Regions from separate parts of the Pseudonocardia sp. HH130629-09 genome, predicted to be linked through region 1. Evidence: riboswitches for the same ligand, from Rfam matches in the RefSeq annotation. Region 1 holds a riboswitch; each other region holds the start of a gene.
What was found. A riboswitch is a leader RNA that binds a small molecule or an ion and turns the genes downstream of it on or off. The one in region 1 is predicted to bind cobalamin.
Positions count from the first base shown of each region.

Region 2: it holds a riboswitch for cobalamin, as region 1 does, so the genes downstream of both, XF36_RS00015 (ribonucleoside-diphosphate reductase subunit alpha) here and XF36_RS04425 (ribonucleoside-diphosphate reductase subunit alpha) in region 1, are expected to answer to the same signal.
Region 3: it holds a riboswitch for cobalamin, as region 1 does, so the genes downstream of both, XF36_RS07925 (hypothetical protein) here and XF36_RS04425 (ribonucleoside-diphosphate reductase subunit alpha) in region 1, are expected to answer to the same signal.

Region 1 covers NZ_CP011868.1:930,732-940,475, forward strand. Annotated here, with positions in the region: gene XF36_RS04420 (ribonucleotide-diphosphate reductase subunit beta) at 1-682, opposite strand, end outside; gene XF36_RS04425 (ribonucleoside-diphosphate reductase subunit alpha) at 679-3,564, opposite strand; cobalamin riboswitch at 3,679-3,885, opposite strand; gene XF36_RS04430 (amidohydrolase family protein) at 3,957-4,781, opposite strand; gene XF36_RS04435 (IS1380 family transposase) at 5,038-6,471, opposite strand; gene XF36_RS04440 (hypothetical protein) at 6,763-7,341, shown strand; gene XF36_RS04445 (hypothetical protein) at 7,304-8,590, opposite strand; gene XF36_RS04450 (hypothetical protein) at 8,587-9,024, opposite strand; gene XF36_RS04455 (hypothetical protein) at 9,021-9,744, opposite strand, start outside.
Region 2 covers NZ_CP011868.1:1,485-11,228, reverse strand. Annotated here, with positions in the region: gene XF36_RS00045 (ABC transporter substrate-binding protein) at 1-1,101, shown strand, start outside; gene XF36_RS00040 (ABC transporter permease) at 1,098-2,078, shown strand; gene XF36_RS00035 (ABC transporter permease subunit) at 2,075-2,881, shown strand; gene XF36_RS00030 (ABC transporter ATP-binding protein) at 2,878-4,338, shown strand; gene XF36_RS00025 (hypothetical protein) at 4,441-4,827, shown strand; gene XF36_RS00020 (class I SAM-dependent methyltransferase) at 4,831-5,577, opposite strand; cobalamin riboswitch at 5,747-5,949, shown strand; partial or broken gene XF36_RS00015 (ribonucleoside-diphosphate reductase subunit alpha) at 6,081-8,965, shown strand; gene XF36_RS00010 (ribonucleotide-diphosphate reductase subunit beta) at 8,962-9,744, shown strand, end outside.
Region 3 covers NZ_CP011868.1:1,744,785-1,754,528, forward strand. Annotated here, with positions in the region: gene XF36_RS07900 (cobalamin biosynthesis protein) at 1-238, shown strand, start outside; gene cobA (uroporphyrinogen-III C-methyltransferase) at 235-1,455, shown strand; gene XF36_RS07910 (MarR family winged helix-turn-helix transcriptional regulator) at 1,510-2,034, shown strand; gene XF36_RS35140 (chloride channel protein) at 2,031-2,459, shown strand; gene XF36_RS07920 (chloride channel protein) at 2,438-3,469, shown strand; cobalamin riboswitch at 3,467-3,654, shown strand; gene XF36_RS07925 (hypothetical protein) at 3,690-4,067, shown strand; gene XF36_RS07930 (DNA polymerase IV) at 4,090-5,556, opposite strand; gene XF36_RS07935 (4'-phosphopantetheinyl transferase family protein) at 5,603-6,310, opposite strand; gene XF36_RS07940 (hypothetical protein) at 6,431-6,763, opposite strand; gene XF36_RS07945 (NAD(P)/FAD-dependent oxidoreductase) at 7,022-8,182, shown strand; gene XF36_RS07950 (cytochrome P450 family protein) at 8,217-9,425, shown strand; gene XF36_RS07955 (3-oxoacid CoA-transferase subunit B) at 9,498-9,744, opposite strand, start outside.

The DNA of each region.
Region 1 (9,744 bases):
ACTGCTCGGCGACGCCGACCATCTTGTTCCGCCTGCCCAGGGCCAGGATCTGGGTGAATCCGGTGTAGAACCACATGCCCTCGAACACCACGTAGAAGGCGACGAGGTCGCGCAGGAACGCGCGGTCCGCCTCCGGGGTGCCGGTGACGAAGTCCGGGTCGGAGAGTGCCCGGGTGTGGCGCAGCGCCCACGCGTCCTTGTCGGTGATCGACGGGATCTGCCGGTAGGCGTTGAACAGCTCGCCCTCGTCCAGGCCGAGGCTCTCGCACACGTACTGGAACGTGTGCGTGTGCACGGCCTCCTCGAACGACTGGCGCAGCAGGTACTGGCGGCATTCGGGGTTCGTCAGGTGCCGGTACACGGCGAGCACGATGTTGTTGGCGACCAGGGACTCCGCTGTGGCGAAGAAGCCGAGGTTGCGCACCAGCATCAGCCGCTCGTCGTCGGTCAGCGCGCCGGGGGTGCGCCACAGCGCGATGTCGGCCTGCATGGCGACCTCGGTCGGCATCCAGTGGTTCGCACAGCCGGCCAGGTACTTGTCCCAGGCCCAGTGGTACTTCAGCGGGAGCAACTGGTTGACGTCCGAGCGGGCGTTGATCATGCGCTTGTCGTCGGCGTTGACGGGCGCGGCGCCGCGTTCGATCTCGCCGAGCCCGGTGGTGTTCTCCGAGGTGGTCGTCACTGGCAGGCCTCGCAGTCGGGGTCGTCGATCCGGCACGCGCGGCCGGGGTCGAGATCGGGGGCGGCGACGGTCGCGGCGGGGGAGCCGGCTGGCACCGAGACGACGGCAGCGGGGGCGGCGGCCGGCGCCGTCGGAACGCCCGTGAGCCGGCCGTCGGTGCCCCTGAGCGTGGACTTCTCCACCGACGTCGCGGCCCGGGTGCGCAGGTAGTACGTCGTCTTCAGCCCGCTGCGCCAAGCCAGGCGGTAGAGCTCGTCGAGCGCGCGCCCGCTGGGACCGGCGAGGTAGAGATTCAGCGACTGGGCCTGGTCCAGCCACTTCTGCCGGCGTGCGGCGGCCTCGACCAGCCGGTGCGGGTCGATCTCGAACGCCGTCGCGTAGAGGTCCTTCAGGTCGTCCGGTACACGGTCGATCTCGGCCAGCGACCCGTCGAAGTACTTCAGGTCCGCGACCATCACCTCGTCCCACAGCCCGCGTTCCTTGAGGTCGCGGACCAGGTGCGGGTTGATCACCGTGAAGTCGCCGGACATGTTGGACTTCACGTAGAGGTTGAGGTGGATCGGCTCGATCGACTGTCCGACCCCGCAGATGTTGGAGATCGTCGCGGTGGGCGCGATCGCCAGCACGTTGGAGTTGCGCATGCCCTGCGCGGCGACCTTCTCCCGCAGCGCGGACCAGTCCAAGGTGGACGACCGGTCGACGTCGAGCTCGGTTGCGCCGCGCGCCTGCGCGAGCAGCTCCAGGGAGTCGATCGGCAGGATCCCGCGGCTCCACAGCGACCCGTCGAAGCTGGCGTAGCGGCCGCGTTCGAGCGCCAGGTCCGACGACGCCGAGATGGCGTGGAAGCTCAGCGCCTCGGCGCTGGTGTCCGCGAACGAGACCGCGGCGTCGCTGCCCGGCGCGATCCGCTGCACGAACAGGGCATCGGAGAACCCCATCAGTCCGAGCCCGACGGGCCGGTGGCGCAGGTTGGACCGCCGGGCCTCGGGGATCGTGTAGAAGTTGATGTCCACGACGTTGTCGAGCATCCGCACGGCCGTGGTGACGGTGCGGCGCAGCTTCTCCGCGTCCAGCCCGTCCGCCGTCACGTGTGCGGCGAGGTTGACCGATCCGAGGTCGCAGACCGCCACCTCGCCATTCTCGGCGTCGGCGTCTGTGTTCAGCGTGATCTCGGTGCACAGGTTTGACGAGTGCACGACGCCCGCGTGCTGCTGCGGGCTGCGCAGGTTGCACGGGTCCTTGAACGTGATCCAGGGGTGTCCGGTCTCGAACAGCATGGTCAGCATTCGCCGCCACAGATCGACCGCCCGCACCGTCCGGTGCACCGCGATCTCGCCGCGCCCGGCGGCCGCCTCGTACTCGTTGTAGCGGGCCGCGAACGCGTTCCCGTAGAGGTCGTGCAGGTCCGGCACCTCGTCCGGGGAGAACAGCGTCCAGCTCTCGTCGGCCTCGACGCGGCGGAGGAACTCGTCCGGCACCCAGTTCGCGGTGTTCATGTCGTGGGTGCGGCGCCGGTCGTCGCCGGTGTTCTTGCGCAGGTCGAGGAACTCCTCGACGTCGACGTGCCACGTCTCCAGGTATGCGCAGGCCGCGCCCTTGCGCTTGCCGCCCTGGTTGACCGCGACGGCGGTGTCGCCGGCGATCTTGAGGAACGGGACGACGCCCTGGGAGACGCCGTTCGTGCCGCGGATGTGCGCGCCGAGCCCGCGGACCGGGGTCCAGTCGTTGCCCAGCCCGCCCGAGTACTTGGCCAGCAGCGCGTTGTTCCGGTAGCCCTGGAAGATCGAGTTCAGGTCGTCGTCGACGGTGGTGAGGAAACACGACGAGAGCTGCGGTCGCGTCGTCCCCGAGTTGAACAGCGTCGGCGTCGACGCCATGAAATCGAACGAGGACAGCAGCTCGTAGAACTCGACCGCCCGGGCCTCGCGGTCGATCTCGCGGGCCGCGAGGCCCATCGCGACGCGCAGGAAGAACGCCTGCGGTAGCTCGAAGCGGGTGCCGCGCTCGTGTAGGAAGTAGCGGTCGTAGAGCGTCTGCAGGCCGAGGAAGCCGATCTGCAGATCACGCTCCGGGCGCAGCGCCGCGCTGACCCGATCCAGGTCGAACGTGGCGAGCTCCGGGTCGACGAGACCGGTCGCGATCGCGTGCCTCAGGTAGTCCCGGAAGTAGGACGGGTACCGATCTGCCATCGTTGCCTGGTCCGGGGCCTGCCCGGTGCCGGCGAGGTGTGACACGGCCTCGGCGCGCAACCGGTCCATCAGCAGCCGGGAGGCGACCAGCGAGTAGTCGGGTTCGCGCTCGACGAGCGTGCGCGCCGCCATCACGAGTGCCTGGGCCACCTCGTCGGCGGTGATGCCGTCGTAGACCGTGCGGTCGAGCTCGTCGAGGACCGGGTCGGCGGAGACGTCGGCGATGCCGGTGACGGCCTCGTCGAGCACGGTCCGGACGCGACCGCGGTCCAGTTGGACGCGCGTGCCGTCCGGCTGGGTGACGTGCACGGTGGCGGCCGATGCGGCGGGGGCTTCCCCACCCTCGCCGCGGGCCCGGGCGTGCTCGTCGCGGTAGAGCACATAGGAGCGTGCGACCTTGTGGTGCTCGCCGCGCATCAGCGCCAGCTCGACCTGGTCCTGGATCTGCTCGACGTGCACGGCCGGCGTCGGGTGCCGTCCCAGTGCCGCGACGACCTGGTCGGTCAGCTCGCCGACCAGGTGGCGCAGCCGCGACGAGCTCATGGTGGCGTCCTCGGCCAGGAACGCCTTGGACATGGCCAGTGAGATCTTCGACGCGTCGAACTCCGTCTCGGAGCCGTCGCGGCGGATCACCCGCAGCGTCGCCCGGGATATCGATTCGGGTAAGGCTGGGGGAGCGGTGGTAGCGGTCACGGACCCTCTCCTCGCGAGTCACCGTCGCTCCACGACCGGTGGGGAGGATGGGCGGACACGCGGGCGCGACCGGCCCTGGTGCCCTCCCTCGGGGCCCCGGAGCGGCGCGCACCGACGGTGCGCGCACCGGTGGCAGGTCTTCGGACTCGCGGGCGCCGTACTCGTTCCTACTGGCCGTCGCTTCCCAGGAGCGTGTGCTCCCAGTGCCTGTGACGGCGGTCGTTCCCACTCACCGCTGCGGGGCAGTCCCGGACTCGCACCGGGTTCCCTCTTGCCTCACCGGCCCGTGCGGACCGGTGAACCACCAGCGCAGCGGACACTACATCTGGGGCAGGTGCGCATTCGATACCCCTACACCTCGGGCGTGTCACCTGCAGTGAGCACCAAGGACCTCAGCCGTAGAGAGCCTCGGCGTTGCCCCGCAGAACCGTACGCGCGAGCTCGCCGTCGCCGGTCGCCGCCGTCATCCGCGCGAGCTCGCCCGCCCGGTCGCCCCACGGCTCGTCACTGGCGAACAGCAGGCGGTCGGCGCCGATGCCACGCCGCTCGATCTCGGCGGCCATCCAGCGCGGTGCGAAGCCGATCGCCCAGCTCGTGTCCGTGTAGACCTTCTTCCCCGCCTCGATCCAGTCGAAGAACCGGCTGCCGATCAGCTTGATGTGCCCGCTCATCCCACCGCCGAGATGCACGAGGTGCAGGCGCACGTCGTCGGCGTACCAGTCCACGAGGTTGCCGATCTCGTCCACGTCGGACGCGCCGCCGGGCGAGGTGTGGACGTGCACCGTGAGGTCGAGCTCGCGGGCGGTCGCGAAGATCTGGTCCAGCTGCGGCCGGCAGGCCTCGTCGGACGCCCGGCCACCGAGCAGGAAGCTGATCTTGATTGCCTTCACGCCGGGTTCGCGGGCGAGCGCGAGCGCGGACGTCGTCATCTCGGCGTCCTGCGGCCGCGGTGAGGCCCAGATCCCGGCGCGGATCCGCTCGTCGGTGGCTGCGGCCTCCAGGCAGAGCTCGTTCAGGGCGAACGATGCCGACGCGTCCGGGACCCCGTAGTTCGGGATGGCGAGTGCGAGCTCGGTGCCCTCCGCGTCGAGGTCGTCCTGCAGCATCCGGACGGTTGCCCGAGCGGAGATGTCGGGGTTGACCGGCGGCCCGCCGTAGAACGGGTACGACGGGAGGACTCCGAGGTGGCGGTGGGCGTCATGGGGGCTCGCGCTCATATCTCATAGTGAGCCTTTTTCAACCTGCCGTTCCGGCAGCTCAGGGGCCTGGTTGTGTGGGTGCAGACGCCGAGCTGGCGAGCCGGTGACCTGTGCAGCTGTGGTCAGACCCGAATCCGCGAGTAGGCTATGAGCTGATCTTGGTCGGCCAAAGTTGATGTTGCTTGGGTCGGGAGTTGGGTGGTGGGCAAGCGGGCGGCCCGAGTGTCGCCTCGGGTGGCGGGTTCCTGTGCTGGTCGGGGCCGGTGCGGCCGGGTCAGGACGGAGCGGGCAGGGCGCGGACGCGGGCGAGGACCTCGGCGAGTAGGTGCTCGCCGGGTGGTAGGCGCAGGGTGAGGCCGCGGGCGTGGCGCACGAGGCGGGCGGGGATGGTGATCAGCCGCCGGCGCAGGGTGGCGATCATGGCCTGGCCGCCGCGGACGCCGTGCCCGACCAGGCGCCCGTCGCGGGTGCGGGCGGTGAGGTGGTGCAGCCACCCGCTGGTGGTGGCGGCCAGGAGTGCGCCCCACATCCAGGCTCGGTTCACCGCGAGGTGTCCGGAGGGGAGGTGGCGCAGCGCGGCGCCGTGCTTGGTGTCGCGGAACAGGTTCTCCACCTTCGTGCGGTGGCGGTACCAGTACTCGGCCTGCGCGGCTGCGGCAGGTGTGGAGACGTCGAGGTTGGTCACGATGAACGAGTAGGCGAACACCCCGTCGACCTTGGCCACCGTAGCGAGGTCGTCGAGCGGGAGCGCCCGCTGGGCGGGGTGCAGGGTGCGTCGGCGCCGCGCTCGCGGGTCACCGGAGACCTGGCCGTGGTCCAGGTCGAGCCGGACCCGACGGATCAGCAGCTGGGTCGCTGCGGGCCACCAGTTCGGGCAATAGTCGGCCACCGCGACCTGCGCGCCGGTCATGTCGATCGCGTCGGTCCACCCGTCGGCCGCGACGCCGTCGAGGATGCGCCACAGCGGCGCGATGCGTCGGGCGCCGATGGCGAACTCCACGCCGACGAACAGGGCTGCGCGGGCGAGCTGCCCGGCGAAGTAGCCCGCGTCCGCACGCACGCGGACTCGCCCCGCCCGCGCCTGCGCGGGGAGCGCGGCCAGCGCCCGGTAGAACAGCTCGGCGCTGGTGGCGCGGGGGTCATCCCGGCCCGAACCGAGGTCAGCGGCCAGCACCACCGCGGTGTCGGCCCAGGTCGCGACGTGCGGGCGGGCGACCCGCTGGCCTTGGTGGTTGAACGCCACGCCCTGCTTGAGCCGGCCGTAAACCTCGACATCGGTGGTGTCCAGATCGATCGTCACGTCCGCCGTCAGCTGCTCGGCCCGGTCCGGGTCGACCTGGGCGAGCAGGTCCAGCGCGGTGGTGTGCACGTCACCGAGCCCGGTCTCCACCGCCGCCCACTGCCCCTCGATGAACTTGCGCGCGAGCCCGGCGGCGGTCGTGGACGCCAACCCCGGCACCGGCGTGAGTGCCTGCCCGGCGGTGTCGGCGCGGTGCCGGTCCAGCCCGACCAGGAAGTCCTCCCCGCACAGCTGCGCCGCCGACATGCCGACCAGCATCTGCCCGGCGCTGCACCCGCGGTCGCGGTCCTTGATGGGCCCGACCGCGGCGTCGAGCTTGTCGATGATCCCGAGCCGGTCGATCAGTTCGGTCACCGCGGCCAGCCCGGAGAACCTGGTCAGCGCCGCGTCCGGCGCGCCGAGACGCACCCGCGCACACCGCGGGCGTCGCTTGCGTACTGTTCGCACCTGATAGGTGTCCTCTCAACCCGCAATGTCGTGTCGTCGCAAACACGATCATCGCAGGTCAGCGGGCACCTATCGCCATCTCCCCAGTCCGGACACCAGCGCTACTCGCGGATTCGGGTCAGAGCAGTTGCGCTGCAACCTTCGCGATCTCCTGACGCAGAAGCTCGCTGGTCAGGTTGAAAAAGGCTCAGTGAATCACGTTGACTATAATGCTTGCTAGCTTCTTCAGTTGAGAATATGTACGGTCGGGACGTGGTGCGGAGGGCTCTCGACGTCGTCGTGTACGCCGACGTGTCGGTGCCGTATCTGGACGCCGATGTCCGCTGCGCCGTCTCCGACCTGCTCGGCGACGTCTGGGACCCGGCGGCGTTCCGTTCCGGTTCGACGCTGGCGACCGCGTCCGTGCGAGGTGAGGTCGTCGGGTGCGCCCTGACCCGGCACTCACCGGCGGAACGGCCGGTTCGCGCGTCGCCCGGCCTGCGGGCGCTGGGCCCGGACCGCTACCAGGAGTGGCTCGCGGGCTGCCCCGAGCTCGCCGGTGTTGCCGTGTCCGTCGGACACCGCTCGTCGGGTGTCGGGTCCGTCGTCGTCGACGCCGTGCTCACACCGGCCCGCCCGCGCGGCGGGTGGACAGACCTGTGCGGTCGCGACCTCGCCGGTGCCGGGCCGTGGTTGCGACGCAGGGGATGGGTGGTCGCCGCCGCAGACCGGGACGGTGCCGGAGCCGTCCTGCTCGCTCCCCGGCACCCGGCCGCCACCGTCGCGGACCGCCGAGGGGCGTCCCGCGGTCCGCTCACGGAGCCAGGACGAGGGCGACCGCACCGAACGTGAGCATCACCATCGACGCCAGCATCGGGTACTGGACGCGCAGCGCGACTCCGGCCGGGAACCGCCGCAGGGCCCGTTCGTGGGCGGCGACCGCGGCCACGACGTGTCCCGCGACGATCGCGCCCAGCTGCACGGCGGCGATCGCACCCACTCCGACGACGGTGTAGTCGACGGCGCGTCCGGCGGTCCCGAACAGATCGGCGCCCGTTCCGAACGGGTCACTGACCAGCACGAACGGCAGCTGGCCGTCGAAGACCAGCAGGGAGAAGTAGTGGGCGACGGCGTAGCCGGCGGCGATGGGTACCAGCGTATGGGCGAACGTCACCGGCACCGCGGAACGACCCCGCCACGTCCCCGCGAGGTACAGCGCGACGACCGCGACGAGCACGGCGACCAGCCCGACCGTGCCCCAGACCGGTGACTGCGGAACCGCCTCCGACCACAGCGACGAGCGGGACAGACCGTCGAAGCCGGTGATCCCGATGAGGACGAGGACCACCGCGACGAGGCCGGGGCGCGGGCGGACGGCCTCCAGCCCGTCGAGCGGGTTACGCAGCACCATGACGTCGTCGGCACGGCGCCCGACCGGCGCGAGCGACCCCAGCAGCTCGGACCAGACCTCGAAGCCGTCACCACGATCGAACCACCGCGCGCCGAACACGAACGCCGCGCCGGTCTGGAGCACCGCGTACCCGGTGAGGACCCACGCCACGACGCGAGGATCCGACGGGTCGGGATGCACCAGCTCCAGCCACCCGAACGCGGCCAGCGACACCGCGGCGGGCCACAGACCGACCCGGTCGGGCAGATCCCGCACCCCTCGCTCCCGGTCGACCCGCGCCAGCCGCGCGACGATCGCGTGCAGGGCACGCAGCGGGTTCACGACCCGCCACACCGGCCCGAGCAGCAGGCTCGCCGGCACGAGCCCGACCCAGAACGTCACGTACAGGACCCACGGCGCGAGGTTGTCCGGCGTCTCGGCCGGACCGGCGAAGCCGACCACGACGACGCCGAGCGCGAGTGCGCTGACCACCGCGCGCAGGACCCCGCGCAGCACCGCGGAGCTCAGTGCCGACGCCACCGGGCGCGGCAACGGTCGTCCGCCGTCGGCGCCGTGCAGCCGTGGGGTGCGCCAGGTCGCCCCGAGCAGGGCGAACGTCGCGACCAGGACGACGGCGCCGGCGAGGGCGGCGTACTGGGCGGGAACCGGGAGGTCGCCGCGGGTCCCGACGCCGTGGGCGAGAGCGTTCACCGCACCTGGAGCGTGGCGAGCTGCGCGCCCGAGGAGTGCAGCTCGAACTCGAACTCGCCCGGAATGTCGGCGGTGAGGTCGATCGTCGCCGGGACACCGGGCGCGAGCCGGACCTCACGGTCGTAGCCGTGCAGGTGCGCCTCCTCGGCGACGTCGCTCGTCACCTCGAGCCGCACCGTCTCGCCCCGGGTGACGGAGACGGTGCCGGTGTCGCCGCTCGCCCGCCCTCCGCTGTACGCGATCCGGACGACGCGGGCCTCCGGCTGCGGGACCGCGGACGTCGTGGCGGGGGTCGACGGCGCGGCGGCGGACGTCGCGGCCGCCGGGGCCGGAGCGGCGGCGCACCCCGCTCCCGTCAGGACGGTGAGGCTGCCGGCGACGGCGAGGACCGCCGCGCGGACGGAACGCGACGGCCGGGGAACGGGCGGGGTCAACGGGGGTCCTCGATCGGTCGCAGGGACAGGTCGTCGTCGGGGGTCATGGCCCGCAGGACCGCGAAGCCGGTCAGGAACAGGCCGGCACCGATCCCGACGGCCAGTGCGGTGGACACCCGGTCCACGGTCGGCGGCCAGCCGTAAGGGAGGACGGCCCGGGCGAAGCTGCTCGTGTCGAACGCCGTCACCAGGGCCAGGATCGTGCCCCCGACCGAGCAGAGCAGCAGCCCCCACGGTGTGCGCCACAGCGTCAGGACCGCCCCGACCAGGACCGCCGCCCATGCGCCGAGCCCGATCCCGGCCGTCCCGAGCACGGTCGGCCAGTACGGCTCGTCCACCGGCACCAGCGCCGATCCCAGCGCGTGCACCACGTGCGCGGCGACCGCGAGGACCGCGACCGCTCCGACGGCCGGGGCGAGCGCGGCCCGGCGTACCGCCGCCGAACCGAGCGCGGCGGCGCCCACGGCGAGCGCGAGCGTGAGCGACCACCAGCCGGCGGTCGACGGGGGAGCCGGCCAGGTCGTCTCCCCGCGGACCTCGACACGGTCGGACCCGACGAGCAACGGGACCGACCAGGCCGCGGCCCGGCCGTCGGCCGGACGCTCGGCGGACGCCGCGGCCACCCGTCGGTCCGCCCAGTGTCCGCGCTCACCCGGCGGCACGGTCGGCTCCTCCGCGAGCGCGAGACCGTCCGGCGGGAGGACCCGTACCGGTATCCCG
Region 2 (9,744 bases), 930 kb from region 1:
ACCGCGAGCAGCGTGACCGGGCGCGACGTCGAGATCGTCCTCACCGCCCCCGACTTCGCCTTCCCACTGTGGCTCGGCGCACCCGGCACCGAGATCGTCAAGGCCGGGACCACCGACTTCACCGCCCCGGTGGGGACCGGACCGTTCCGGTACGTCTCGTTCACCCCGGGCGGGGCCGCGGTCTACGCCCGCAACGACGCCTACTGGGACGGCGCGCCGCCGTCGCCGGAGCTGGAGTTCGTCCCCATCGACGACGAGCAGGCCCGCCTCGGCGCGCTGCTGTCCGGTCAGGTCGGCTACGCCCACGACCTGCGGCCCGCCGGGGCACGGCAGATCGAGCAGCAGGCCGGGCGGGCGACGCTGCTGTCCGCGCCGCAGTCCACCAGCCAGTTCCTCAACCTGCGCGTGGACCGGGCACCGTTCTCCGACCCACGGCTGCTGGAGGCCGTCCGGATCGGCATCGACCGCGAGGCGCTGGTCCGGATCGTGCTGCTCGGCACCGGCCAGGTCGGCAACGACCTGTTCGGCGGCCCCGACCTGCAGTACTATCCGACCGCGATCCCGCAGGTCACCCGTGACGTCGAGCGCGCCCGGGCGCTCGTGCGGGAGGCGGGCGCGCAGGACCTGGCCGTCGAGCTGCAGACCTCGGCCAGCGACCCGAACTTCGTCCCGGCCGCCACCCTCGTCGCCGAGCAGCTCGCCGAGATCGGGCTGCGCGCGACGCCCCGCACCCTCGACGCCCCCACCTACTTCGCGACCGTCCGCGAGACCGGGGTGGCGTCGTTCACCCGCACCGGGTCGCTGCCGATCCCCGACCTCGTCGGGCGCCGGCGGCTCACCACCTCGCGCAACAGCAACTACACCGGCTACGTCTCCCCGGAGATCGACCGGCTGTTCGCCGCGGCGGTCGCCGAGCCGGACGAGGCCGCCCGCGGCGCGAACCTGGAGCGCGTCCAGACCCTGCTGCGCGACCGCTCCGGCGCTCTGGTGTGGGCGACGAGCAACTGGAACGTCGGCGTCGCCGCGGGCACCACCGGGATCGAGGCCGCCCGCCCGAACAGCCACCTCTGGGCCCGCTTCGACAAGGCCGCGACCCCGTGACCACGGCCGCGCCGGCGGCCTCGCCCGCACCGCCCCGGCGCCGCCGGCGCGCCGCCGGGCGCCGGGCCGGCGTCGCCGCGCTGCAGCTCGCCGCCGCGGTGACCCTGGTGTTCGTCCTGACCACGGCGCTGCCGGGGGACGCGGCCGAGATCGTGCTCGGCCCGGACGCGACGCCGGAGCAGGTCCTGCGGCTGCGCGAGGAGCTCGGCACCGGCGATCCGCCGCTGCAGCGCTACGCCGACTGGGTGGGCGGCCTGCTCACCGGCGATCTCGGGACCTCGCTGGTCACCGGGCGCCCGGTCACCGGCGAGATCGCCGGCCGGCTGGGCGGCACGCTGCTGCTCGGCGGGCTCTCGATCGCGATCGCCGTACCGCTGGCCGTCGCCGTCGGGGCGACCGCGGGCCGCCGCCCGGGCGGGCCCGCCGACCGGATCTCGACGGCGGTGGTCTCCGCGCTGCAGGCCGCGCCGCAGTTCGCCGTCGGGCTGCTGCTGGTGGGGCTGCTGTCGCTGCAGCTCGGCTGGTTCCCGGCGACGGCCGGCGGCGGCTCGCTGCTCACCCCGCAGGTGCTGGTGCTGCCGGTGGCGGTGCTGGTGGCCGCGCAGCTGGGCTGGCTGTCGCGGCAGGTGCGCCAGGGCGTGCTGCAGGCCGACCGCGCGCCGCACGTGACCCACCTGCGCCGCCTCGGGCTGCCCGAGCGCGTCGTGCTGTTGCGGCATGTGCTGCCGGGGGGCGTCGCGCCCTCGGTGCAGCAGCTCGCCCGCGTCGTCGAGGGGACGCTCGGCGGTGTCGTCGTGGTGGAGTCGCTGTTCGCACTGCCCGGGATGGGCGCCGGGCTGGTCGACGCCGTGCAGAACCGGGACCTGCCGCTGGTCCAGGGCTACGTGCTGGTCGCCGCCGTCGTCACGATCGCGGTGAACCTCGCCGCCGACGTGGCCGCCGCCCGGCTCACCCCCGTTCGCGGGGAGGGCCGGTGACCAGCTCCCCCGTGACCACCACCGTCGCCGCCGTGCTCGTCGGGGTGCCGCTGACCTGCGCCGTCGTCGGGCCACTTCTCGCGCCGCTGCTGCCGGTACCCGCGGGCAGCGGGGCCCTGCAGCCCGCCGGGCCCGGGCACCCGCTCGGCACCGACGCGCTCGGCCGCGACGTCCTGCAGCTCGCCCTGACCGGTGGGACGACCGTCGTCGCGCTGACGGTGGGCGCGCTGCTGGTGTCCTACGTCGTGGCGGTCCCGGTCGGGCTGGTGCTGGCCGCGACGACCCGCCGGACGACCGCGTACCTCACCCAGCGGGCGCTGGACGTGCTACTGGTGCTGCCGTCGCTGCTGGTGCTGCTCGTGCTCGCCGGGACCGGGCGGCGCGGGGTCGGCTGGCTCGTCGCGGGGACGGCGGTGCTGCAGCTCCCGGCGATCGTGCGGATCGTGCGGAGCGCGGCCGGCGCACCGTCGCGGCGGGTCGCGCTGGAGACGATGGCGCAGAGCGGGGAGCCGTGGTGGCGCATCCACGTCGTCGAGACGGGCCGGTTCGTGGCGGGCCCGGTGCTCGTGGACGCCGGCACTCGCGGCGTCATGGTGCTGACCCTGCTGGCGAGCGCGAGCTTCCTCGGGGTGGGGCTCCCGCCGGACACCGTGGACTGGGCGGTGGTGATCGAACAGAACTCGTCGTCGCTGTTCCTGGCGCCGGCCGCACTGCTCGTGCCCGCCGGGCTGCTGGTCGCGCTGGCCGCCGGGGCGAACCTGCTGGTCGACCGGCTCGCCGACCGGACGGGAGCGGTGGTGTGAGCGGCGGGGACGCGCCGGTGCTCGAGGTCCGCGGGCTGGGCGCCACCACCGCCGACGGGGCCGTGCTGCTCGACGGCGTGGACCTGGCGCTGGACGCGGGCCGGGTGCTCGCGGTGGTCGGACCGTCCGGGGCGGGGAAGTCGACGCTCGGCCTGGCCCTGCTGGGCGAGGCCGCCACCGGGGTGCGCCCCACGGGCTCGGTGCGCGTTGCGGGCACCGAGCTCGTCGGGCCGGATCCGCGGGCCGTCCGGGCGGCGCGGGCCGGGCGGGTCGGGCACCTGCCGCAGCACCCGGGGATCGTGCTGGACCCGGTGCGCCGGGCCGGCCCGGTCCTCGACGAGCTCGCCGCGACCGTGCACGGCCGTGGCCGGGCCGCCCGCGACGCGCGGGCCGCCGCCGTCCGGCACGCGCTGGACCGGGCCGGGCTCGGCGACGAGCCGCAGCTCGCGACGCGGTTCCCGCACCAGCTCTCCGGTGGGCAGCAGCAGCGGATGGCGCTGGCCCTGACCCTGGTCACCGCGCCGGCCGTGATCGTGCTGGACGAGCCGACGACCGGCCTCGACCCGGCCACGACCCGCGCGGTGGTCGACCGGCTCGCGACGCTCGCCGCCGGGGGTACGGCGCTGGTGCTGCTGACCCACGACCTCGACTCCGTGCGCCGCCTCGACGACGCACTCGGCGACCGCGCGCCGGTCGGGTTCGTGGCCCTCGACCGCGGCCGGGTCACCGCCCGCGGGGACGCGGCCGACCTCCCCGCGACGGCGGCGGGGCCGGACACGCGCGGGGACGCCGAGGGGGCACCGGCCCGTCTCGCGGTGCGCGGACTGGGCGTGCGGACCGCGGGCGGGGTCGACCTGCTGACCGGGGTGGACCTGGACGTCGCCGCGGGTGAGCTCGTCGCCGTCGTCGGGCCGTCCGGGGCGGGCAAGACGACGCTCGGGCGCGCGCTGGCCGGGCTGGTGCCGTCCGCGGGCACGGTGCGGGTCGACGGCGCCGGCACCCGGCGTCCGGTGCAGTACGTCCACCAGGACTGCCGGTCGGCGTTCCTCGACCACCGCCCGGTGCTGGACCAGGTCGCGCGGCCGGGGGTGCTGCTGCACGGCCGGTCCCGCGCCGGCGCGCACGCCGACGCCGCCGCCCTGCTGGCACGGCTCGGGGTGGCCCGGGACGTCGCGGCGCGGCGGCCGGGCGGGCTGTCGGGCGGGCAGCTGCAGCGGGCGTCGGTGGCGCGGGCGCTGCTGGCGCGGCCCGCCGTGCTGGTCGCCGACGAGGCGACCTCGGCGCTCGACGCCGAGCACCGCGCGCTGGTGCTGGCCGAGCTGCGCCGGGCGTGCGGCGACGGGCTCGCCGTCGTGCTCGTGAGCCACGATCCGGTGGCGGTGTCCGCGGCGGACCGGGTGGTGACCGTCGCCGACGGCCGGGTCCTCCCGACACCCGATCCGGTCGCGACGGGGTGAGCGACGCGGGGAGGCGGTACGACCGAACGCCGGGTACCTCGTCGTCGCCGCGGACATCCCCGACACCTGAACAGTCCGTCAGTCGTGACGTAGGGTCGGGCCATGTCCGCGCTCCCCGCCGTCACCGTCTGCCGGGGCTGCTGCTGCGGCTCCGGCCGCAAGCACCCGGACCTCGAACGCGCCCACCACGACGCACTGCTCGACCGGCTCGCCGGCGGCGCGGCGGGGCACGCCCGGTTCCGGACGAGCGAGTGCCTGGGCCCGTGCGCGGACTCCGACGTCGTGGTGGTGGCGCCGGCACCGGGCGCCCGCCGCGCCGGGGCGCGGCCGGTATGGCTGCGCGCCGTGCTCGACGCGACGGCCACCGACGCCGTCGCCGCATGGGTCCGCGCGGGCGGGCCGGGTGCTGCACCGCGGCCACCGGCCCTCGACCCGCACGTGTTCGTCCCCGGGCTGCGCGCCTCCGAGGAGGGCCGCGCGGCCGGTTGAGCGTCAGCGGATCGCGACCAGCGTCCGCCGGTCGAACACCTGGGTCAGGGTCGCCACCTCGACGAACCCGGCGCCCCGCAGCGCGTCCTCCCAGGCCCGCAGCGACGAGCCACCGGTGGGCCGGTCCGCGAAGCGCCGCGCGCGCTCGGCGAACAGCCCGTCCAGCCCGGGCTCGTCCGCCAGGGCGTCCCACCAGGTGCGGAAGTCCTCGCCGGTCACCAGGCCGCGGTCGGTCCGTTCGTGCCGCAGCTCCAGGGTGAGCGCGGCGAGCCGGGGTGCGGCCGGATCGGCGAGCAGGGTGTCGACGTCGACGAACACCCCGCCGGGGCGCAGCACCGAGGCGAGCCGGGCCGCGAGGTCGGGCAGCGCGGTCTCCGGCAGCCAGTGCAGCGCCGTCGCCGACACGGCCGCGTCGAACGGCCCGCCGACGGCCGCGACCCACCCCGGACCCGACAGGTCGGCGTCGACCCAGTGGACGCGCTCACCGGTGGTCCGCCGGGCCAGCTCCAGCATGACCGGGTCGACGTCGACGCCGACCACCTCGGCCCCGCTCCAGCGCGCCGCCGCGCGGGCCGCGAACGACCCGGGCCCGCAGGCCAGGTCGAGCACCCGTCCGGGCGTGCCGGCGAGCCGGGCCACGACGTCGAGCGCCAGCGCGAACAGCTCCTCGCGGTCGGGGACGTAGCGCTCCTGCTGGGCGTCCCACCGGCGCAGCCAGTGCGCGGCGTCGAGGTCGGCTCCGAAGGTCATCGCACTCTCCTGCACATCTATGGCAACAGTATGGCCGACGGTATCGGGGTGGCCCGGTGGGCGGAAGGGACCGCCGGGCCGGTGACCCGGCGATGTTCACCGTGCGTGACCCGGCGAGCGCCGAATCCGGAACCGATAGGGGGCTCGCGTGCACTGAAGCACCAGATGTAGTGTCCGGAGCGCTGGTGGTTCACCGGCCCGCACGGGCCGGTGAGGCAAGAGGGAACCCGGTGGGAATCCGGGACTGCCCCGCAGCGGTGAACGGGAACGACCGCCGTCAACAGCACTGGGAGTGATCCCGGGAAGCGACAGCCAGTAGGTGTGAGCAGTGCGCCCGTGAGTCCGAAGACCTGCCACCGGTGCGCGTACCGACCGGTGCGCGCTGCTCCGGGGCCTCGTGGGACGGCGCCAGGGTGCGGTGGGCCGCCGACGACACGCCGACCCGCCGCCTCCTCGCACCGCGCCCGCCCCGGAGGCGACGGCGACTCGCGAGGAGAGAGCCCGTGACGGCTTCCACCGCTGCACCGGCAACAGCACCCCCGACCCTGCGCGTCATCCGGCGCGACGGCTCCGAGACCGGGTTCGACGCCACGAAGATCTCGGTGGCGACGACCAAGGCGTTCCTGGCGGTCGAGGGGGACTCGGGCGCGACGTCATCGCGGCTGCACCACCTCGTGGCCGGGCTGACCGACCAGGTCGTCGCGGCGCTGACCCGGCACCCGGCGCACGCCGTGCACGTCGAGCAGATCCAGGACCAGGTCGAGCTCGCCCTGATGCGCGGCGGCCACCACAAGGTCGCCCGTTCCTACGTGCTCTACCGCGAGCAGCAGGCACGGGCCCGGGAACGCGACGGCGGGGACCGCGCGTCGGACGCACCGGTCGTGCACGTCACCGGGCCCGACGGCAGCCGGACCCCGCTGGACCGTGACCGGGTCGCCGCGGTGCTCGGCGAGGCGTGCGACGGCATCGCCGACGTCGCGCCGGAGCCGGTGCTCGCCGAGCTGGACCGCACCGTCTACGACGGCATCACCGCCGACGAGCTGGCCCAGGCCCTGGTCCTGGCCGCCCGCACCCTGGTGGAGCGCGAGCCCGCGTACTCCCTGGTGGCGTCCCGGCTGCTGCTGGACCGGCTCCGCGCCGAAGCCGTCTCGCGCCTGGCGGGCACCCGGGAGACCCCGGACCACGCGACGATGACCGAGCGGTACGCGCCCTACACGAAGGACTACCTGCGCCACGCCATCGCGATCGGCCTGGTCGACCCCGAGCTCGCGACCTTCGACCTGGACCGGGTCACCGCCGCCATCCGCCCGGACCGTGACCTGCAGATCGGCTTCCTCGGCATGCAGACCCTCTACGACCGCTACTTCCTGCACGAGCGCGGCGTGCGCTTCGAGCTGCCGCAGGCGTTCTTCCTGCGGGTCGCGATGGGACTGGCGGTGCGCGAGATCGACCGCGAGGCCCGGGCGATCGAGTTCTACGAGGTCCTGTCGAGCTTCGACTTCATGGCCTCGACCCCGACGCTGTTCAACTCCGGCACCACCCGGCCGCAGCTGTCGTCGTGCTTCCTCACCACCGTCGACGACGACCTGGAGTCGATCTTCGGCGGCTACCGGAACAACGCGCTGCTGGCCAAGTACTCCGGCGGGCTCGGCAACGACTGGACCCCGGTCCGCGGCCTCGGCGCGCACATCCGCGGCACCAACGGCGTCTCCCAGGGGGTGGTGCCGTTCCTCAAGATCGCCGGGGACACGGCCGTCGCGGTGAACCAGGGCGGCAAGCGCAAGGGCGCGGCGTGTGCCTATCTGGAGACCTGGCACGTCGACATCGAGGAGTTCCTCGACCTGCGCAAGAACACCGGCGACGACCGTCGCCGGACCCACGACATGAACACCGCGAACTGGGTGCCCGACGAGTTCCTGCGCCGCGTGCAGGCCGACGCCGAGTGGACCCTGTTCTCCCCGGACGAGGTGCCCGACCTGCACGACCTCTACGGCACCGCGTTCGCGCAGCGGTACCGCGAGTACGAGGCGGCCGCGGCACGCGGCGAGATCCGGGTGCACCGCACGGTGCGCGCGGTCGAGCTGTGGCGGCGGATGCTGACCATGCTGTTCGAGACCGGGCACCCGTGGATCACGTTCAAGGACCCGTGCAACCTGCGCAGCCCGCAGCAGCACGCGGGGGTGGTGCACTCGTCGAACCTGTGCACCGAGATCACCCTCAACACCCGCGCCGGCGACGAGGGCGAGGTCGCTGTCTGCAACCTCGGCTCGGTGAACCTCGCCGCGCACGTCACGCGCGACGGGCTCGACGCGGACAAGCTCCGCCGCACGGTGACGACCGCGGTGCGGATGCTCGACAACGTCGTGGACATCAACTTCTACACGATCCCCGAGGCCCGCCGGTCCAACCTGCGCCACCGCCCGGTCGGCCTGGGCATGATGGGCTTCTCCGACGCGCTGTTCGTCCAGCGCATCGCCCCCGCGAGCGGCGCGGCCGTCGAGTTCGCCGACACCTCGGCCGAGCTCCTGAGCTTCCACGCGATCACCGCGTCGTCGGACCTGGCGGCCGAGCGCGGCCGCTACGCCAGCTTCGACGGGTCGCTGTGGAGCCGCGGGATCCTGCCGCTGGACTCGCTCGACCTGCTGGCCGCGGCCCGCGGCGAGGGCGAGCTCGATATCGACCGGTCGTCCACGCTGGACTGGGACACGCTGCGGGAGAAGGTCCGCACCCAGGGGATGCGCAACTCCAACGTGCTCGCGATCGCCCCGACGGCGACGATCTCGAACATCTGCGGGGTCGGGCAGTCGATCGAGCCGATCCACCTCAACCTGTACGTGAAGTCCAACATGTCCGGCGACTTCACCGTGATCAACCCGCACCTGGTCCGCGACCTCAAGGAGCGCGGGCTGTGGGACGAGGTGATGGTCGCCGACCTGAAGTACTTCGACGGGTCGCTGGCCGAGATCGACCGGGTCCCCGCCGACCTGAAGGAGCTCTACGCGACCGCGTTCGAGATCGAGCCGAGCCGGCTCGTGGCCGCGGCGTCGCGCCGGCAGAAGTGGCTCGACCAGGCCCAGTCGCTGAACCTCTACCTGGCCTCCCCAGCGGCCGCGCCCTGGACGAGCTCTACCGCCTGGCCTGGCGTTCGGGCCTCAAGACCACCTACTACCTGCGCACCCGCGCGGCGACGGCCGTCGAGAAGTCCACCCTCACCGGCACCGACGGCCGACTGACCGGCGTGCCCAGCACCCCCGCGGCCGCCCCGGCCTCGGCGGCCCCGGCGCCGTCGCCCGCGGCGACCGTGCCCGCGGTCCCCGTCACCGCCCCCGATCTCGACCCGGGCGCCGCCTGCTCGGTCGACGACCCCGACTGCGAGGCCTGCCAGTGAGCACCCCGACCACCGACCGGCACACGGGCGCCGACACCAGCGGGCTCGGCGAGATCGCCCGCGGCGCCGCCCCGATCGACGCCGACGACAAGCGCATGATCAACGCGCGGGCCGACGTCAACCAGCTCCTGCCGCTCAAGTACACCTGGGCCTGGGAGAAGTACCTGGCCGGCTGCGCCAACCACTGGATGCCGACCGAGGTCGCCATGCAGGCCGACATCGCACTGTGGCGCTCCCCCGGCGGCCTCACCGACGACGAGCGCCTGATGCTCACCCGCAACCTCGGCTTCTTCGCCACCGCCGAGTCGCTGGTCGCGAACAACATCGTGCTCGCCGTCTACCGCCACCTCACCAACCCCGAGTGCCGGCAGTACCTGCTGCGGCAGTCGTTCGAGGAGGCGGTGCACACCCACACGTTCCAGTACGTGTGCGAGTCGCTCGGGCTCGACGAGGGCGAGCTGTTCAACGCCTACCGGACCGTCCCGTCGATCACGGAAAAGGACGCCTGGGCGCTGCGCTACACCCAGGCGCTGTCCGACCCGGACTTCCGCACCGGCACCCCGGAGAACGACCGCGCGTTCCTGCGCGATCTGGTCGCCTTCTACGTGGTGTTCGAGGGCATGTGGTTCTACACCGGGTTCGCCCAGATCCTCGCGCTCGGCCGGCGCAACAAGATGGTGGGCATCGCCGAGCAGTACCAGTACATCCTGCGCGACGAGTCGATCCACCTGAACTTCGGCATCGACTGCATCAACCAGATCAAGATCGAGAACCCGCAC
Region 3 (9,744 bases), 810 kb from region 1:
AGAGGCCGCCGCGCTCCTCGCCGCGGGCGACGGAGCCCAGCTGATCGTGGGCAAGACCGCTGGTCAGGGCGTCACGGTCGCCGTGGCCGCCCGGGCGGCGGATGTGGGATTGCCCTCCGGGGGCTCCTGCGACACATGCGGTCCCGGCTATCGTCCGACGTCGCCGTCGAGCGGGGGCCCGGCGCAGGGACCCGCTGCCACCACCGGGCGTCGGAGTCCGGGAGAGGAACGTCGTTGAACGCGCACCACGAGCAGTACCTGGTCGGGCTGGACCTGGCCGGCCGCCGGGCCGTCGTCGTCGGCGGGGGACAGGTCGCCCAGCGACGTGTCGCCCGCCTGATCGCGGCGGGAGCCGTCGTCGAGGTCGTCTCGCCCGAGGTCACCCCGGCAGTCGAGGGCATGGCCTCGGCCGGGGAGATCACCTGGACGGCCCGCCGCTGGACCGACGGCGACCTCGCCGGGGCCTGGTACGCGATCGCCGCCACCGACGAGCCGGAGACCAACGCCGCCGTCGTCGCCGAGGCCGAGCGGGACCGGGTGTTCTGCGTCCGCGCCGACGACGGCGACCGGGGCACCGCAGTCACCCCCGCCACCGGCGGCTACGACGGGCTCACCGTCGGCGTGCTGGCCCGGGGCGCGCACCGGCGGTCCGCGGCCGTGCGCACCGCGCTGGTCGAGGCACTGGCCGCCGGCGTCGTCGACGAGTCGGCCGAGCCCCCACAGGCCGGTGTCGCGCTGGTCGGTGGCGGCCCCGGCGACCCGGAGCTGATCACCGTGCGCGGCCGGCGGCTGCTGTCGCGCGCCGAGGTCGTCGTCGCCGACCGGCTCGGCCCGCGCGACATCCTCGACGAGCTGTCCCCCGAGGTCGAGGTCATCGACGCCTCGAAGATCCCCTACGGCCGCGCCATGGCCCAGGAGCGGATCAACGAGCTGCTCGTCTCGCACGCCCGCGCCGGGAAGTTCGTGGTGCGCCTCAAGGGCGGCGACCCGTTCGTCTACGGCCGCGGGTTCGAGGAGGTCCAGGCGTGCGCCGCGGCAGGGGTCCCGGTGACCGTCGTCCCGGGCATCACCAGCGCCTTCGCCGCACCGGCCGTCGCCGGGACGCCGGTGAGCCACCGCGGGGTGGCACACGAGATCGTCGTCGTCTCCGGGCACGTCGCACCGGGTGACCCGCGCAGCCTGACCGACTGGACCGCGCTGGGCCGGATGACCGGCACGATCGTGCTGATGATGGCCGTGGAGCGGCTCGGGAAGTTCGCTGAGGCGCTCATCACCAACGGCCGCCCGGCCGACACCCCGGTGCTGATCGTGCAGGACGGCACCACGCGGATCGAGCGGTCGGTCCGCGCGACGCTGGAGACCGCCGAGCGCGTCGCCGCCGAGCAGGAGATCAGCCCGCCCGCGATCGTCGTGATCGGGCCGGTCGCCGGTCTGCAGGCGCCCGTCGCCCGCTGACCCGCGCCGACCTGATTGCACACTGCAACCTTGCAGTGTGCAATCATTGGCGACGTGACCGACGAGATCGGTGCTGCCGATCAGATCGACGATGTCGTCGACGCGGTGATGACCGCGAGCCGGGCGATGCTCTCCGTGGTGGCCGGGTCCCTGGCCGCCGTGGGGGAGCAGGCCGGCCCGACGGCGGGCGAGGTGACCCTGCCGCAGTACCGCGCGCTGGTCGTGCTGGCCCAGCACGGCACCCGGCGCCCGGCCGACCTGGCCACGGCGCTGACCGTGTCGGCGTCGACGGCGACCCGGATGTGCGACCGGCTGGTGAGCCGCGGCCTCGTCGTGCGCACCCGCACCGGCGACGACCGTCGCGAGGTCGCCCTCGCACTCAGCCCCGCCGGGCGGACGCTCGTCGACGAGGTCACCCGGCTGCGCCGCGCCGAGATGCACCGGCTGCTCGCGATGCTGCCCGCCGCCGAGCGCACCGCGGTCCGCGACGCACTGCGCCGCTTCGCCGACGCCGCGGGCGAGGTCGGCGAGACCGACTGGGCCGTCGCGCCGGTGCCCGCCGAGGGCGGTGCGCGGTGACCGCGGTCCGCGCGCTGCACAGCGCGCTCGTCGGCACCCGGCCGGGGCTCGTCGGTCGGGCGACCGTCATCGGGATCGGCGCCGGCATCGGGTCGGTGCTGTTCCACGAGCTGATCCTCGGCGTGACCTGGCTGGTCACCGGGCGGGAGGACTTCTCCGACGCCGGCCGGGTCGCCTCGCCGCACCTGCCCGGGCTGGGCGTGTGGTTCCTGCTGATCGCCCCGGTGCTCGGCGGCCTGGTGTACGGCCCACTGGTCCAGCGGTTCGCCCCGGAGGCGCGCGGGCACGGGGTGCCCGAGGTGATGTTCGCCGTCGCGCGCAGGGGCGGGCGGATCCCGGCCACCGTCGCCGCGGTGAAGGCGCTCGCGTCGGGTATCTGCATCGGCACGCCCCGATCTCCGGGGTGGTGTTCGGCCTGGAGCTGATCCTGCGGTCGTTCGGCGCAGTGGCGTTCGGCGTGCTGGTGATCAGCTCGGTGGTCGCGAACGTCGTCGCCGAGGTGATCGCCGGCGGCCGCGCGATCCTGACCCTGCCGCACTTCGACCTGGGCAGCCCCGCCCAGCTGCCGCTCTACGCGCTGCTCGGGCTGCTCGCCGGGCTGCTGGGCTGGGCCTTCGCCCGGATCCTCTACGTCGTCGAGGACGCCTGTGACGCCGTCTGGCGCGGCCCGGAGTGGCTGCGCCCGGCCGTCGGCGGGCTGCTGCTCGGCGCGCTGCTGCTGGCACTGCCCCAGATGTACGGCGTCGGCTACCCCGTACTGGAGGCCGCGATCGGTGGCCGGTACGTCGTCGGGTTCCTGCTCCTGCTTGTCGTCGGGAGGATCCTCGCGTCCAGCCTCACCATCGGCGTCGGTGGGTCCGGCGGTGTGTTCGCGCCGTCGCTGTTCGTCGGTGGCACCGCCGGGACCGCCTTCGGCTACGCCGCCGCGGCCCTGTTCCCGGCGCTGGACCTGCACCCCGGCGCGTTCGGTCTGGTCGGCATGGCGGCGGTGTTCGCGGGGGCAGCGCACGCCCCGATCACCGCGGTGCTCATCGTGTTCGAGCTGACCGGCGACTACGCCCTCATCCTGCCGCTGATGGCCGCCGTCGTCCTGGCCACCGGCCTGTCGAACCTGGTGTCGCGGGACAACACCTACACGCTCAAGCTGCTGCGACGCGGGATCGACCTCGCCGCCGACACCCCGACCGACGAGGCGCTTCGCCGGGTCGTCGTCGCCCACGTGATGCGTCCCGCCGACGGCACCCCGTCCGGCCCGGAGCTGCCCGCGCTGGACCCGGTCGCCCCGGTGCACGACGTCCTCGGGGTGCTCGCCGCGCACCGGGGAGCCGCGCTGCCCGTGCGGGAGCCGGACGGGCCGCTGCTCGGGACGCTCGCCGAACACGACCTGCTCGACCATCTGCGGGGGGGGGCGGGGCGGGGGACGGTTGACCACTGACCCGGTCGCGTGATGGGCTCCCCGACGACGACGGAACAGGAAGCCGGTGCGAATCCGGCGCGGTCCCGCCACTGTCACCGGGGAGTGCCCTCCCCACACCGGTGCCACCGCCCGCGAGGGTGGGAAGGCCGGGGAGGGCGTGGGGATCCGGGAGCCAGGACACTGCCCGTCGTCGCGGATTCCCACTGGTGAGGGCGCGGACCCTCGAGGAGGACATGCGATGAGCCACGACCTGGTGGTGCTCGGTACCGATCCGTCAGGCGACGGCGCACCCCGCTCGGGTGCCCACGTCGCGGACCTGCTGGCCGACGCCGAAACCGTCTTCGCCTTCCCCCAGGCCGAGTCGACGGCCCTGTTCTACGCCGAGGCGTGGCGGGTCGAGCCGGTCACCCCGTGTGACGCCGTCGCCCGGATCGGGGCCTGGGCCGCCGCCGGTCCCGCCGGCCGCGCGGTGCTGCTGGTCGGGGGCGAGCCCGCGGCCGATGCCGCGCTCGGTGCGGTCCTCGACGGGCTGGTACGCACCGTCCCGGCGCTGCGGGCCCGGGTCGCCGAGGGCAGCCGCGTCGCGCCGCCGCACCGCAGCCCGCTGATCGGCTGAGCCCGCCGGCGGGGCGGCGCGCTCAGGCCCGCCAGCTGCCCAGCGGGTCGGCCCGGGTGAGGTCGGGCTCGGCGGCGTCGAGCGTGCGGGTGCGGCCGGGCCCGGTGTAGGCGGTCTCGAAGCGCACGGTGACCCGCCCGTGCCCGGCGCCCTGGACCCAGCCGTGGCCGTGCTCGGGGTGGGCGACGTCGTCGCCGGCGCGCCAGGGCCGGTCCGGGTCGGGTTCGCGGTCGGGGCGGCCCTGGCCGGGCACGTCGCCGGCCCCCGTGGTCGCGTCGGCCCCCGCGGTACCGCCGGCCCCCGCAGGACTGTCGGCCCCCGCGGTCGCGCCCGTCCTCGTCGTCGCGTCGGTGTCCGGTGGTGCGTCGAGCACGGCCACCCCCGCCGCGCCGGCCGGGGCGTCGGCCGCGGGCGGGGGGTCCAGGGCCGAGGCCGTCGTCCAACCGTTCTCCGAGGGCACCGCGTCGAACAGGGCCAGCGGCGGCTCGTCGCCGAAGCCGGAGACCGACACGCCCAGCAGCCGCACCCCGCCCTCGCCGACCGCGCCCTCGGCCAGCCGTCGCGCCACCGCGACCAGGGTCGCCAGGTCCCGGGTGCCGAACGGGGTCGTCTCCGACCGGGTGTGGGTGGTGAAGTCCCCGGTCCGTGCCTTCACGGTGACGGTGCGGGCGGTCCGACCGTCGGTGACCAGCCGTCGGTGCACGGCGACGCAGATCGACTCCACCGCGGTGTGCACCGCGCTCATCGCGGTCAGGTCGGCGTCGAAGGTCGTCTCCGCGCTGATCTGCTTTGCGGCACCGCGCGGGGCGACCGGACGGTCGTCGATGCCGCGGGCGAGACGGTGCAGCTCGGACCCGATCGCGCTGCCCAGCACCCCGGCGACCTCGCGGGCGTCCATCGCGGCGAGCTGCCCGATCGTCTCGATCCCGATCTTCCGCAGCGCCTCGCCGGAGACCGGACCGATGCCCCACAGCGACCGCACCGGCAGCGGGTCGAGCACGGCCGCCTGCTCGGTGTGGGCGATCACCCGCAGCCCGTCCGGCTTGGCCAGCTCGGAGGCGATCTTCGCGATCTGCTTGCCCGACCCGGCGCCCACCGAGGCGGGCAGCCCGGTGCGGTCGTGCACCGCGCCGCGCAGCCGGGTGCCCCACTCCCGCACCTGGTCGGGAGAGGCGCCCACGAGGTCGGGCGGCTCCACGAACGCCTCGTCCACCGACACCGGCTCCAGCACGGGGGAGAACTCGCCGAGGACGGCCATGACCTCCTCGGACAGCGCTTTGTACAGGGAGAACCGGGGCGGCAGGACCGTCGCGTGCGGGCAGCGCCGCCGCGCCTGGCCCATCGGCATCGCCGAGCGGGCCCCGAACACCCGGGCCTGGTAGCTCGCCCCCGCGACGACGCCGCGCGGTCCCGCGCCGCCGACGAGGACCGGACGGTCGGCCAGGGTGGGCCGGGTGAGCTGCTCGACGGAGGCGAAGAACGCGTCCATGTCGAGGTGCAGCACCCAGCGGTCGGCCGCCGCGGTCACTCCATCATCACCCGTGCATCGTGCCCCGGCGCACCGACAGGATCGCGTCGCCGTCGGCGACGGTGACGGCCGGGGCCACCGGTCCCGCCCCGGCGACGGCGCCCGGGTGGTCGTCGAGGCCGGTGGGGACGTCGGTGACCCACCAGCTCCCGGCGGTGCCGGTCCAGTCCAGCACCCGGGCCGGGCTGTGCGGCGGGGACAGGGTGATCGCGTCCATCGGGCTCGACAGGCCCTCGCCGGTGGCCTTGAGCAGCGCCTCCTTCCGGGTCCAGGTGACCAGGAAGCCGGTCCCGTCGGGCGTCCCCGCGGCGAGCTCGGCGGGGGACAGGGCGTGCCGGACCAGGCCGTCGAGGCCGGACAGGGGGCGGTGCGCCTCGACGTCGACGCCGACCGGCCCGGTCCCGACCGCGACACCGACCAGCGCGCCGGAGTGGGTGAGGGAGAAGCCGGGGTCGTCGCCGCGCCCGGCCAGGCGGGGCTTGCCGTGCGGCTCCCCGCAGCGGCAGGTCCGGTCGAGGACCAGCTCGGCGGGGTCGGCGTCGAGCCGCTCGGCGAGCACCAGCCGGGCCAGCGCGTGCGCGGCGAGGTAGCGGGCGCGGTCCTCGGGCCGTCGCAGCGCGACGAGCCGTTCGCGTTCGTGGGCGTCCAGCAGCGCGACGAGGTCGGCGCGGGCGCCGGGATCGGCCGGGGCGGCCCACCAGACGGTGACGGTCACGGCGTCCAGCCTCCCACGTCGCACCCCGGTCGGGGCGCGCCGCCGGGAGTGATCACGGACCGGGCACGCCGACGGTCGCCCGTCGGCGTCTCCGGTGCCCGGTCCGCGCTCCCCGTGCGGTCAGCCGCTGCGGCGGGCGGCGAAGTCCGTGCGGACGTGGGCCGGGCGGGCCTGCGGGGCCGGCCCCGCCGTGCGCGGTGCCGCCGGGCCGCCCGGCGAGCCGGACCTGCCGCGCTTGGCCGCACGGCGCTCGGCGCGGTTGGCGGGTGCGGCGGCGGTGGCTCCGCCGGGTGTCGCCCCGCCGGCCGTGTCGGGCCGGGTCGTGCCGGTCAGGGGACCGGGATCCGCGGGCCCGTCGGTCGGTCGGGCTGCGCTGTGGGCCGTGCTGTGGGCCGTGCTGTGGGCCGTGCTGTGGGCTGCGCTGTGGGCGGTGGTGTGGCGGGTCGTGGGCATACGACCTCCTCGGAACATCGGGTCGGACTCGGACCGGGTGAGAGGGGCTGGTGACGCGCGGGGACGCCGGAGGGGCCGCGCGAGGGCGGCGACGGTTCCGGGGCCCGGTGAGGACGTCACGGGCCGGCGACGGAGGGCGCGGGGATCGACCGCGCGGGTCGCTCAGAGGAACCGGATCAGCATGGCGGCGACGCTACGACGACGACCCCGACCGGTGCCACCGGTTTTCCCCGGCGCCGCCGCCCTATCGTCGCGGGCATGGGTGCGGCGGGGATGGGTACGGCGGGCACGGTGACGGCGGACGTGCTGGTGATCGGCGGCGGCATCGCGGGGGTGTCGGTCGCGTGGGAGCTGGCTGCGCACGCCCGGGTCGTGCTGACCGAGGCGGAGGACGACCTGCCGGTCCACTCCACCGCCCGCTCCGCGGCGACCTACATCCCCGGGCACGGCTCCGGTCCGTTCCGCGCGCTGATCGACGCCTCGGGCCCGCGGTTCGCCGCACTGCCCGCGCTGCTCGGCACACCACCGCTGCTGAGCCCGCGCCCGGTCCTGCACGTCGCCGACGACGACCTGGCCGCCGACCACCTCGCCACGACGGTGCGCGAGCAGCACGGCGAGCCCGGCGCCCCGGTCGCCCTGGACCCCGCGCAGGCCTGGCGACGCGTGCCGGTGCTGCGCCGTGCTCCGCGTGCGGCCGCGTGGACCGCCGGTGCCTGCGACGTGGACACCGCCGCCCTGCACGACGGCTACCGGCGCGGGCTGCGCGCCCGCGGCGGCACCGTGCTGCGCGGGGCCCGGGTGGCCGCGCTGGAGCGGGACGGCTCCGGCTGGACCGCCACGACGGCCGCCGGGCACCGGGTGCGGGCGGAGACGGTCGTCGACGCGGCCGGCGCCTGGGCCGACGCGGTGGCGGCACTCGCCGGCGTGCCCGGTGCCGGGCTGACCCCCTACCGGCGCACGATCGCGGCCTGCCCGGTCGCCGACCCGTCGGTGCTCACCGTCGACGGCGCCGTCCTGCCGATGGTCGTCGACGCCGCCGAGCGCTGGTACCTCAAGGCCGAGGCGGACACGGTGCTCGTCTCCCCGGCCGACGAGACCCCGGCCGAGCCGGGCGACGCCCGTCCCGACGAGCTCGACGTCGCCCTCGCCCTGGACCGGGTGGGTCCGGCTACCACGCTGGGGCTGCGGTCGGTCCGGACCGCATGGGCGGGGCTGCGGACCTTCGCCCCCGACCGTGCCCCCGTGCTGGGTGCGCGCCCGGAGCATCCCGGCTTCTTCTTCGTCGCGGGGCAGGGCGGGTCGGGCATCGAGTCCGCGCCGGCGCTGGCCGCGCTGGCCGCGTCGGTCGTCCTCGGCCGGCCGTCGCCGGCCGACATCGATCTCGACCCGGCTGCGTGCTCCGTCACACGATTGACGTAAGCGCTCGCTTACCACTGGCTGGCACGATGGACCCATGGCGCTGACCACCACCGGCACCGAGACGCACGACCTGTTCTCGGGCGACTTCTGGACCGACCCGCACCCCGCCTACGCGGCCCTGCGCACCGAGGAGCCGGTGCGGGAGCTCGCACTGCCGGACGGGAAGGTGTGGCTGATCAGCCGGTACGCCGACGTCCGCGCCGCGTTCGTCGACCCGCGGCTGAGCAAGGACTGGCGGTACACGCTGCCCGCCGGCCAGCGCGAGGGCCAGCCGGCCGCGCCGATCCCGATGATGATCCTGATGGACCCGCCGGACCACACCCGGCTGCGCAAGCTCGTCGGCCGCTCGTTCACCGTGCGGCGGATGAACGACCTGCAGCCCAGGGTCGAGGAGATCACCCAGGAGCTGCTCGACGCGTTGCCCGCCGAGGGCCCCGTCGACCTGATGCGCCAGTACGCGTTCCTCGTCCCGGTGCTGGTCATCTGCGAGCTGCTGGGTGTGCCCGCCGAGGACCGCGACAGGTTCTCCGCCTGGTCGTCGGTGCTGGTCGACGACTCCCCGCAGGAGGAGAAGTTCGCCGCGATGGGCAGCCTGAACGGCTACCTCTCCGAGCTGATCGAGCGCAGGCGCACCGAGCCCGACGACGCCCTGCTGTCCGGCCTGCTCGCCGTCAGCGACGCCGACGGCGACCGGCTGTCGTCCGAGGAACTCGTCGCGATGGCGACCCTGCTGCTCATCGCCGGGCACGAGACCACGGTCAACCTGATCGGCAACGGCGTGCTCGCCCTGCTGACCCACCCCGAGCAGCACGCCCGGCTGAAGGCCGACCCGTCGCTGATCAACTCGGCGGTGGAGGAGTTCCTGCGCTTCGAGTCCCCGGTCTCCAACGCCCCGATGCGCTTCGCCGGCGAGGACGTCGAGTACTCCGGGGTGACCATCCCCGCCGGGTCGACCGTGATGCTGGGGCTCGCCGCGGCCAACCGGGACCCGGAGTGGCTGGCGGACCCGGATCGCCTCGACATCACCCGGGACTCCTCGTCCGGGGTGTTCTTCGGGCACGGCATCCACTTCTGTCTGGGCGCGCAGCTGGCCCGCACCGAGGGGCGGGTGGCGATCGGCAAGCTCATCGCGCAGCGACCGGACCTGGCACTGGCTGTCGATCCCTCGGAGCTCGTCTACCGCGAGTCGACGCTGGTCCGGGGCCTGTCCCGGCTGCCGGTCACGCCGGGCGCGCCCGCCTGAGGGACGCGCCGCCGCCGGACGCGACCGAGGGGGCGCGCCCGGCGGGGCAGCCGTCGGTGCAACGGGGCGGGGTCAGCGCAGCGGAGCGCCGGTCTTCTCCCGTACCTCGTCGGCGGTGACGCCGGGCGCGGTCTCGACCAGTGCGAGCCCGTCCGGCGTCACGTCGATCACGGCCAGGTCGGTGACGATCTTCGTGACGCAGCCGAGGCCGGTGATCGGCAGCGAGCACCGCTCCACGATCTTGGGGGACCCGTCCTTGGAGACGTGGTCCATCATCACGATCACCGAGCGCGCGCCGTGGACGAGGTCCATCGCGCCG